DNA from 4 places in the Streptomyces sp. NPDC090798 genome. Region 1 is predicted to be linked to each of the others. Evidence: riboswitches for the same ligand, from Rfam matches in the RefSeq annotation. Region 1 holds a riboswitch; each other region holds the start of a gene.

Region 1 (2,195 bases):
AGCCGACGAACAGCAGGACGTTCTGGAAGCGGGCCGTGGTGTCGGCGGCGTGCATCCACAGCACGAGCGGGAAGCCGAGGACGGCGGCCAGCGCGGCGGCGGCCGGGCGTGGCAGCCGTACGCCCATGGTCTGCAGGGCGAGCGAGCCGCTGTAGTCGTTCATGGCGTTGCTGCTCAGCGCGGCGAGCGCCACCGCGAGCAGGCCGAACGCGCCGAGGGCGCCGCCGCCGAGCAGGGTGTCGACGCCGCGGGCGGTCTGGTCGGTGAAGACGGCCGCACCCCACAGTCCGAGCGCCTGGACGGCCACGAAGGACACGCTGATGCCCGCCAGGGTGTACCAGAACATGCGGGGGCGGGACGCCGTACGCGGCAGATAGCGGCTGAAGTCGCTCGCGTACGGGGCCCACGACAGCGCAAGGCTGAGCGCGATCGTGCAGGTCAGGACGAAGGCGGCGGCCCCTTCGGCGCCGTGCGCGGTGGCGGCGGGAGTGGTGTGGGCGCCGCCCAGTAGCTTCACGGTCAGGGCCACGAACGCGGCGGCGAGGGCGAAGGTCATCACGGTCTGGAGCCGGTGGATCGCCTCGTAGCCGAGGACGCCGAGCGCCCCCTGCGCCGCCATCATGACGAGCACACCCAGCCAGAACGGCCAGCCGCACAGCTGGGCCAGCGCGTCCCCGCCGAAGAGGCCGATCAGGGCGTCCCAGGCGATGGACGACAGCCACTGCAGGGCCCCGGGGACGACCACGGCCCGGCCGAACGCGAGGCGGGCGAGCGGCAGCTGTCCGGCGCCGGTCTGGCTCCCCCAGGTGCCGAGGTACGCGGTCGGTACCGCCCCCAGGAGGGTGCCCAGCACGACGGCGGCGAGCGCGGTGGAGAAGTCCAGGCCGAGCGCGATGCCGACGGTGCCGGTGAACACGCCGGTCATGGTCAGGTTGGGGGCGAACCACACGGTGAACAGACGGCCGGGGCCGCCGTAGCGGTGGTCATCCGGGACCGGGGCGATTCCGCGCGCCTCGACGTGCAGATCCCCCGGGGCGGTGGGCATCCGCCCGTCGAAAACGCCCTGCGGGCCTCCGACGGCCACCTCACCGCGAGCGTTACGGGCATACGGCAACGACATGAGACATCCCTCCGCCAGTCCTAACTGGTTCAGGTTCGACGGGTGTGATCTCAGCCCTCGTGCGGGGCACCCCGTGTCCGGTTCGGCGGCCAGGATAGCCCGCCCGGCGCGGTATGCCCCAGGGGGAGGGGCCCGCACGGCGCCGCGTCTTACGCGCCGACGCCCGGCTCCCCGCCCTGGTACGCCGCCGTCAGCAGCGCCAGCACACCGTCCACGGTGACCTCGCGCGGGTTCGGACACGTCTGTGCGGCGGCCTGCTCGGCGGCCACCGCCAGGTCGGTCTCCTTGAGGCCGAGTTCGGCGAGGCCACGGGGGGCGCCGAGGCTTCCGGCCAGCGTCCGCAGGGCATGGGGGACGTCGTCGGTGCCGCCCAGGGCGCGCGAGAGCGCGGCGATCGCCCGGGGCGCGGCGGGCGCGTTGTAGGCGAGGGCGTACGGAAGGACCACCGTGTGCGTCTCGGCGTGCGGCAGGCCGAAGGTGCCGCCGAGTACGTGGCACAGCTTGTGGTGCAGGCCCATGGTGGTGGCGCCGAGACAGGCACCGCAGAGCCAGGCGCCGTACAGGGCCCGGCCGCGCGCGTCGAGGTCGCCGGGGGCGGCGGCCACCATCGGCAGGGCCTGCGTCATCGCCCGTACGCCCTCCTCGGCCATGAGCGAGACGAGGGGCGAGACGTCGGGCGCGTAGAGGGCCTCGACGGCGTGGGCGAGCGCGTTGACGCCGCTGGTGACGGTGAGGGGGACGGGGAGCGAGAGGGTGAGCTCGGGGTCGTAGACGACGCTGCGGGGCTGGACGGCGGGGTCGCGTCCGGTGCGCTTGGCGCCGTGCTCGGTGAGTCCCCAGACCGGGGTCATCTCGGAGCCGGAGTAGGTGGAGGGCACGGCGATCAGGGGCAGGCCGGTGCGCAGCGCGATCGCCTTGCCCAGGCCGATCGCCGAGCCGCCGCCGACCGCGACACACCCGTCGGCGCCGGCCGCGCGCGCCGCCCCGACGGCCCGGTCGGCGACCTCGGCGGGTACGTGCATCCGGGCCTCGGCGTGCAGCCCCGCGCAGGCCTCGCCCAGGGCGTCCGCGACCG
Region 2 (2,195 bases), on a different contig from region 1:
CCCCGACCACGGCCACGACCAGTGGATTCGAGCCCTGCAGGATCGCGGGCAGGATGAAGAAGGTCAGGATCAGGAAGCTGATGGCCAGTGCGACCAGCGCCATGACACCGCGCATCCGGCCCACCACCACGACGGCCAGTGCGAAGATCCCGGCGAGCAGCGCCATCGGGAACTTCCGGTTCACATCGGTTACCGAGTACTGCAGGTCCCTGGGCGCGGAGGGCTCGTACGCGGCCACGACCTTCTCGCCCTCGTGCAACTGCCGTGACTGGTCAGGCTGGATGATCTCCGTGAACGTACGGCCCTTGTCCTTGCCGGTGTCGATCCGGATCGTCGCCTTTTTGCAGTCGCCCGTCGCCTGTTGCTGCGCGGAGGAGCCCTCGGCGGTGGACGTGTCGCCGGTCGGGGTCTCCCCCGACGCGTTCACGGACTTGCAGCTGACCTTGTCGACCTTGGTGACCGTGGCCTGCTGGGTCTGCCGGTCGAAGCCGACGCCGGTGCGCTCGTGGGAAGGGGCGCCACCGGGCCAGAGCACCGCGAGACCCACAACGACCGCGGCGGCGAAGGGGATCAGAATGGCCGCGATGACCTTGCGCAGATGCTTGGAGACGGGTGTGGCGGGCCCATGGCTGTGACTGTGCGAGTGCCCAGATCCGTGCCCGTCCCCAGGGCCGTGCCCATTCCCCGGCCCACCTCCATTCCCAGGGCCGTCCCCAGACCCAGACCCATGTCCGTGTCCGTCCCCGGGGCCGTGCCCGTGTCCCTCGCCCGGCCCGTGCCCGTGCCCGCCCCCTGGACCGGGACCGGGGCCACCGCCCGGCCCGTATCCGCGGCCGTCTCCGGAGCGCGGTCCATAGCCGTCTCCGGGACCGCGTCGGCGCGGCGGCTCGGACGGCGGGAACGGGGGCTGCTGCGTTGTGGTCACCGACCGATCATCGCAAGAACGGCGAGGGCCCTCTGTTCACCGCGCCAGATATGACGCTAGCGTGGAGTCACCTTTGCACACGCGGGAGCTCGGAGCACCGGGCTGAGAGGGCGCTGACCTCCGTCTTAGCGATGTTTCACGTGGAACGAGTGATGTTTCACGAGGGACGTCGGCAGACGGAATCCGCTGCGTCGACCGCCGAACCTGTTACCGGGTAATGCCGGCGTAGGGAGTAGGTCTCATGACCAACAAGGACGTACGCACGCCTGCCTCCAGCCAGATGGACGGGGCGCCTGCCGCGCCCGAGGGCGAACAGCCGCGGGAGGCCGGGAAGTCCATCGGCTGGCACAAGGGATACGTCGGGGGTTCGCGCCCCGATCTGCGGGTGCCGGTCCGTCAAGTGCACCTCACCAACGGGCAGTCGGTCACGCTGTACGACACCTCCGGCCCGTACACCGATCCGATCGTCGACACCGACGTACGCAGGGGCCTCGCGCCACTGCGCGAGAACTGGATCATCGCCCGCGGTGACACCGAGGAGTACGCGGGCCGTCCCGTCCGTCCCGAGGACGACGGAATCAAGCACACCTCGCCGCGAGGGGGCCTGCGCAACCTCGACGCGGTCTTCCCGGGTCGGCCGCGCCAGCCGCGCCGAGGTCGTCCCGGAGAGGCGGTCACGCAGCTCGCGTACGCCCGGCGGGGCGAGATCACGCCCGAGATGGAGTTCGTGGCGGTCCGCGAGAACGTCGACCCCGAGGTTGTACGCGAGGAGATCGCCGCCGGTCGCGCCGTGCTGCCCGCGAACGTCAACCACCCGGAGATCGAGCCGATGATCATCGGCAAGCGGTTCCTGGTGAAGGTCAACGCCAACATCGGCAACTCCGCCGTCACCTCCTCCATCGAGGAGGAGGTCGAGAAGATGACCTGGGCGACCCGCTGGGGCGCGGACACGGTCATGGACCTGTCCACCGGCCGCAATATCCACACCACGCGGGAATGGGTCCTGCGCAACTCCCCCGTCCCCATCGGCACGGTGCCGCTCTACCAGGCTCTGGAGAAGGTGGACGGCCGCGCCGAGGAGCTGACCTGGGAGATCTACAAGGACACGGTCATCGAGCAGGCCGAGCAGGGCGTGGACTACATGACGGTCCACGCGGGCGTGCGACTGCCGTACGTGCCGCTCACCGCCAACCGCAAGACCGGCATCGTCTCGCGCGGCGGCTCGATCATGGCGGCCTGGTGCCTCGCGCACCACAAGGAATCGTTCCTC
Region 3 (2,195 bases), on a different contig from region 1:
GCCTGGAGGGCGTTGTCCCAGTGGTGGACGAGGAGGCGCTCCTCGTAGCGGCCCGACGGGAAGGAGGCGCAGTCGCCGACCGCGTAGACGTCCGGGACGGAGGTGCGCAGGTGGTTGTCGGCGACCACCTCCCGGTGGGCGCCGAGCTCGATGCCGGAGCCGGCCAGCCAGGCGGTGGCGGGGCGCGCGCCGATGCCGACGACCACGGCGCCCGCCGGCACCCGCGTGCCGTCGTCCAGCACCACCGCGCCGGGCTCGACGCGCTCCACGCGCGCGTGGGTGCGCAGCGAGGCGCCGCTGTCCGCGTACCAGGCGGCCATCGGCGCCGCGACCTCCGCGGGCAACGCGCCGGCCAGCGGCCGGTCGGCCGCCTCGACGACCGTGACCGCGCACCCGGCCTCACGCGCCGCCGTCGCGAACTCCGCACCGATCCAGCCCGCCCCGACGACCACGATGTCGTGCTGCTGGGCGAGCACGGGGCGCAGTCGCTCGGCGTCGTCCAGGGTCCGCAGCAGATGGACGCCGGGGACGCCCTGCGCGCCGGGCAGCTGGATCGGTTCCGCGCCGGTCGCGAGGACCAGGACGTCGTAGGGCACCGGTCCTGTCTCGGTGTCCAGCTCGTGGTCTGCGGGGCGCAGGCCCAGCGCCTCGCAGCCGAGCCGCAGTTCGATGCCGAGCGCCTCGAAGTCGATGTCGAAGGCGGAGCCCTCGGCCTTGCCGAGCAGCACCGCCTTGGACAGGGGTGGCCGGTCGTACGGCTGGTGCGGCTCGGCGCCGATCAGCGTCACGTCCCCGGTGAAACCCTGTTCCCGCAGGGCGACCGCCGTCTGCACGCCGGCCATGCCCGCGCCCACGATGACGACCCGCCGTGCCGTACGCCCCTGCGCCCGCACCTGTGCCCGCGTCTGCTCGCTCACCTGATCACCATAGACAACTGACAATCTGTCAGTCAGGGGACGTGCGCAGTGACCTGTTCCACAACGTTCGTCGCGCCCGCGTCCGACGGAGGCTCCCTTACTGAGACATACGGCAGCGGGCTAGGGTGGCTCACGTAAAGCACTCGCGGGAGCCCGGACGCACCGGGCTGAGAGGGAGGCTGGCGGCCTCCGACCGTACGAACCTGATCCGGGTCATGCCGGCGAAGGGAGGGGCTGGAAGCCCATGTCGCCTACGCGTACACCTGCACGTTCCTCGGATGCGCCGTCATCGGACGCACGTGCGTCGGACGTCCTCGTCATCGGGGGCGGGATCATCGGTCTCGTGACCGCCTGGCGGGCCGCGCAGCGCGGGTTCACCGTCGCGGTCGCGGACCCCGAGCCGGGCGGCGGGGCGGCACGGGTGGCCGCCGGAATGCTCGCCGCCGTCACCGAGCTGCACTACGGCGAGCAGACCCTGCTGGGCCTGAACCTCGCCTCCGCGCGCCGCTATCCCGACTTCGCCGCCGAACTCACCGAGGCGAGCGGCCAGGACCTCGGCTACCGCCGGTGCGGCACGCTGGCCGTCGCGCTGGACGCCGACGACCGCGCCCACCTGCGTGAACTGCATGCCCTGCAACACCGCTCGGGGCTTGAATCGGAGTGGCTCAGCGGCCGGGAGTGCCGCCGTCTGGAGCCGATGCTCGCGCCGGGCGTGCGCGGCGGGCTGCGGGTCGACGGCGACCACCAGATCGACCCGCGCCGGCTCGCGAAGGCCCTGGTCACGGCGTGCGAGCGGGCCGGAGTGGAGTTCCACCGGACGTGGGCGGAGCGTTTGACCGTCGTACGGGACCGGGCCGCCGGGGTCGTCACGACGGGCGGTGAACAGCTGGCGGCGGGGCAGGTGGTGCTCGCCGCCGGGAGCCTCAGCGGGAAGCTCCCGGGCGTGCCCGCCGCCGTACTGCCGCCCGTACGGCCCGTGAAGGGTCAGGTGCTGCGGCTGACCGTGCCGAAGCGGTACGCGCCGTTCCTGAGCCGGACCGTGCGGGCCGTGGTGCGCGGCAGCCACGTCTATCTGGTGCCGCGGGAGAACGGCGAGCTCGTCGTGGGCGCCACCAGCGAGGAGCTGGGCTGGGACACGACGGTGACCGCGGGCGGGGTCTACGAGCTGCTGCGCGACGCCCATGAGCTGGTGCCCGGGATCACCGAGCTGCCGCTCACCGAGACGCGCGCGGGCCTGCGGCCCGGGTCGCCCGACAACGCGCCACTGCTCGGCCCGAC
Region 4 (2,195 bases), on a different contig from region 1:
GCACGACCCCGCGGAGTGGACGGACATCCCGGCCGCCGCGCGCGGCAAGCTCCAGGAGGCGCTGCTTCCCGAGCTGATGACGGTCGTGCGGCATCTGTCGACCGACCAGGACACCACCCGCAAGACCCTATGGCGCCTGTTCGACGGCACGCTCGTCGAGTCCGTGCTGATGCGCTACCCGGACCGGGTGACCATGTGCATCAGCTCGCAGGCGGGCTGCGGGATGAACTGCCCGTTCTGCGCCACCGGACAGGCCGGGCTGGACCGGAACCTGTCCACGGGCGAGATCGTGCACCAGATCGTGGACGGGATGCGGGCCCTGCGGGACGGCGAGATCCCGGGCGGCCCGGCGCGGCTGAGCAACATCGTCTTCATGGGCATGGGCGAGCCGCTCGCCAACTACAAGCGGGTCGTGGGCGCCATCCGCGCGCTCACCGACCCCGAGCCGGACGGGCTCGGGCTCTCGCAGCGCGGGATCACCGTGTCGACGGTCGGGCTGGTGCCCGCCATCCACCGGTTCTCCGACGAGGGCTTCAAGTGCCGCCTCGCCATCTCGCTGCACGCCCCTGACGACGAACTGCGCGACACCCTCGTCCCCGTCAACACGCGGTGGAAGGTGCGCGAGGTGCTGGACGCCGGCTGGGAGTACGCGGCCAAGTCCGGGCGCCGCCTGTCCATCGAGTACGCCCTCATCCGGGACATCAACGACCAGGCATGGCGTGGTGACCGGCTCGGGCGGCTGCTCAGGGGCAAGCCCGTGCACGTCAACCTCATCCCGCTGAACCCGACGCCGGGTTCGAAGTGGACCGCCTCGCGGCCCGAGGACGAGAAGGCGTTCGTCGAGGCGATCGCGGCTCACGGGGTGCCGGTGACCGTCCGCGACACCCGGGGCCAGGAGATCGACGGGGCATGCGGACAGCTGGCCGCGACCGAGCGATAGTCTGATCGGCGGCAGTGCCTGGCAGTGCCTTTTCAGCCGGCGCCGGTCAGCGCGGGTCAACTCCGGCCAGCGTCGGCCAGTGCCCGGACACTGTCAGTCAGTGCGGTTAGCAGTTGCAGTTTCATATTCCGACATCTTCATATTCCGACAGGGGAGCGCCACAGCGCTGAGAGTGCGGTAGCCGGAGCACCGGTGGGCCGCAGACCCTCTGAACCTTGCCCAGGTCATTCTGGGTAGGAAGTTCGGGCATCACTCAAGCTGTTGCGCCCTGCCCGGGAACCTTCCGAGGATCCCGGGCAGGGCCGCGTCTCTTCCTGGTCATCCCAGGAGGAATTCAGTGATAACCAAGAGGACGACCACGGCCTTCGTCATCGGGCTGGGCCTCGTCACGCTGTCCGCGTGCGGGTCCTCCGACAGCGGCGGCGCCGGGGACTCCAAGACCGTCACGCTCGTCAGCCACAACTCGTGGGCCGTGTCGAAGAGCGTGCTGCGGGACTTCGAGAAGCAGTCCGGTTACAAGGTCAGGGTCCTCAAGGACGGCGACGCCGGGCAGGCCGTCAACAAGGCCATCCTCACCAAGGACAATCCGCAGGGCGACGTCTTCTTCGGCGTCGACAACACCCTGCTGTCCCGTGCGCTCGACAACGGGCTGTTCCAGCCGTACGAGGCCAAGGGCTCCGACCAGATAGTCCAGCAGTACCGGATCGACCAGGACAAGCACCGGGTCACGCCCATCGACTCCGGTGACATCTGTGTCAACTACGACAAGGCCTACTTCAGCGAGCACAAGCTGGCCCCGCCGAGCTCCTTCGACGACCTGATCAAGCCCGCGTACAAGAGCCTCCTCGTCACCGAGAACGCGTCCACGTCCTCGCCCGGCCTCGGCTTCCTGCTCGGGACCGCCGCGAAGTACGGCGACGAGGGCTGGCAGGACTACTGGAAGAAGCTCAAGGCCAACGGCGTGAAGGTGGTCGACGGCTGGGAGCAGGCCTACAACGACGAATTCTCCGGGTCCGCGGGCGGGAAGAAGGCCAAGGCCGACCGGCCGCTGGTCGTCTCGTACGCCTCCTCCCCGCCCGCCGAGGTGATCTACGCCGACCCCCAGCCGAAGACCGCGCCGACCGGGGTCGCGAGCGGCACCTGCTTCCGCCAGGTCGAGTACGCGGGGCTGCTGAGCAACGCGAAGAACACCAAGGGCGGCAAGGCGCTCCTCGACTTCCTCATCAGCTTCAGGTTCCAGGAGGACATGCCGCTG

The links. Region 1 has a riboswitch for thiamine pyrophosphate ahead of ACIQTP_RS05860 (purine-cytosine permease family protein). Riboswitches for the same ligand answer to the same signal wherever they lie in the genome.
Region 2: another riboswitch for thiamine pyrophosphate. It lies ahead of thiC (phosphomethylpyrimidine synthase ThiC); the one in region 1 lies ahead of ACIQTP_RS05860 (purine-cytosine permease family protein).
Region 3: another riboswitch for thiamine pyrophosphate. It lies ahead of thiO (glycine oxidase ThiO); the one in region 1 lies ahead of ACIQTP_RS05860 (purine-cytosine permease family protein).
Region 4: another riboswitch for thiamine pyrophosphate. It lies ahead of ACIQTP_RS21610 (thiamine ABC transporter substrate binding subunit); the one in region 1 lies ahead of ACIQTP_RS05860 (purine-cytosine permease family protein).

The regions. Positions count from the first base shown of each region.
Region 1 covers NZ_JBIVXA010000002.1:369,276-371,470, forward strand. Annotated here, with positions in the region: gene ACIQTP_RS05860 (purine-cytosine permease family protein) at 1-1,120, opposite strand, end outside; TPP riboswitch at 1,110-1,204, opposite strand; gene ACIQTP_RS05865 (maleylacetate reductase) at 1,270-2,195, opposite strand, start outside.
Region 2 covers NZ_JBIVXA010000015.1:99,790-101,984, reverse strand. Annotated here, with positions in the region: gene ACIQTP_RS29710 (YibE/F family protein) at 1-925, opposite strand, end outside; TPP riboswitch at 997-1,174, shown strand; gene thiC (phosphomethylpyrimidine synthase ThiC) at 1,167-2,195, shown strand, end outside.
Region 3 covers NZ_JBIVXA010000008.1:84,452-86,646, forward strand. Annotated here, with positions in the region: gene ACIQTP_RS19060 (NAD(P)/FAD-dependent oxidoreductase) at 1-917, opposite strand, end outside; TPP riboswitch at 1,053-1,164, shown strand; gene thiO (glycine oxidase ThiO) at 1,162-2,195, shown strand, end outside.
Region 4 covers NZ_JBIVXA010000009.1:254,469-256,663, forward strand. Annotated here, with positions in the region: gene rlmN (23S rRNA (adenine(2503)-C(2))-methyltransferase RlmN) at 1-940, shown strand, start outside; TPP riboswitch at 1,080-1,198, shown strand; gene ACIQTP_RS21610 (thiamine ABC transporter substrate binding subunit) at 1,281-2,195, shown strand, end outside.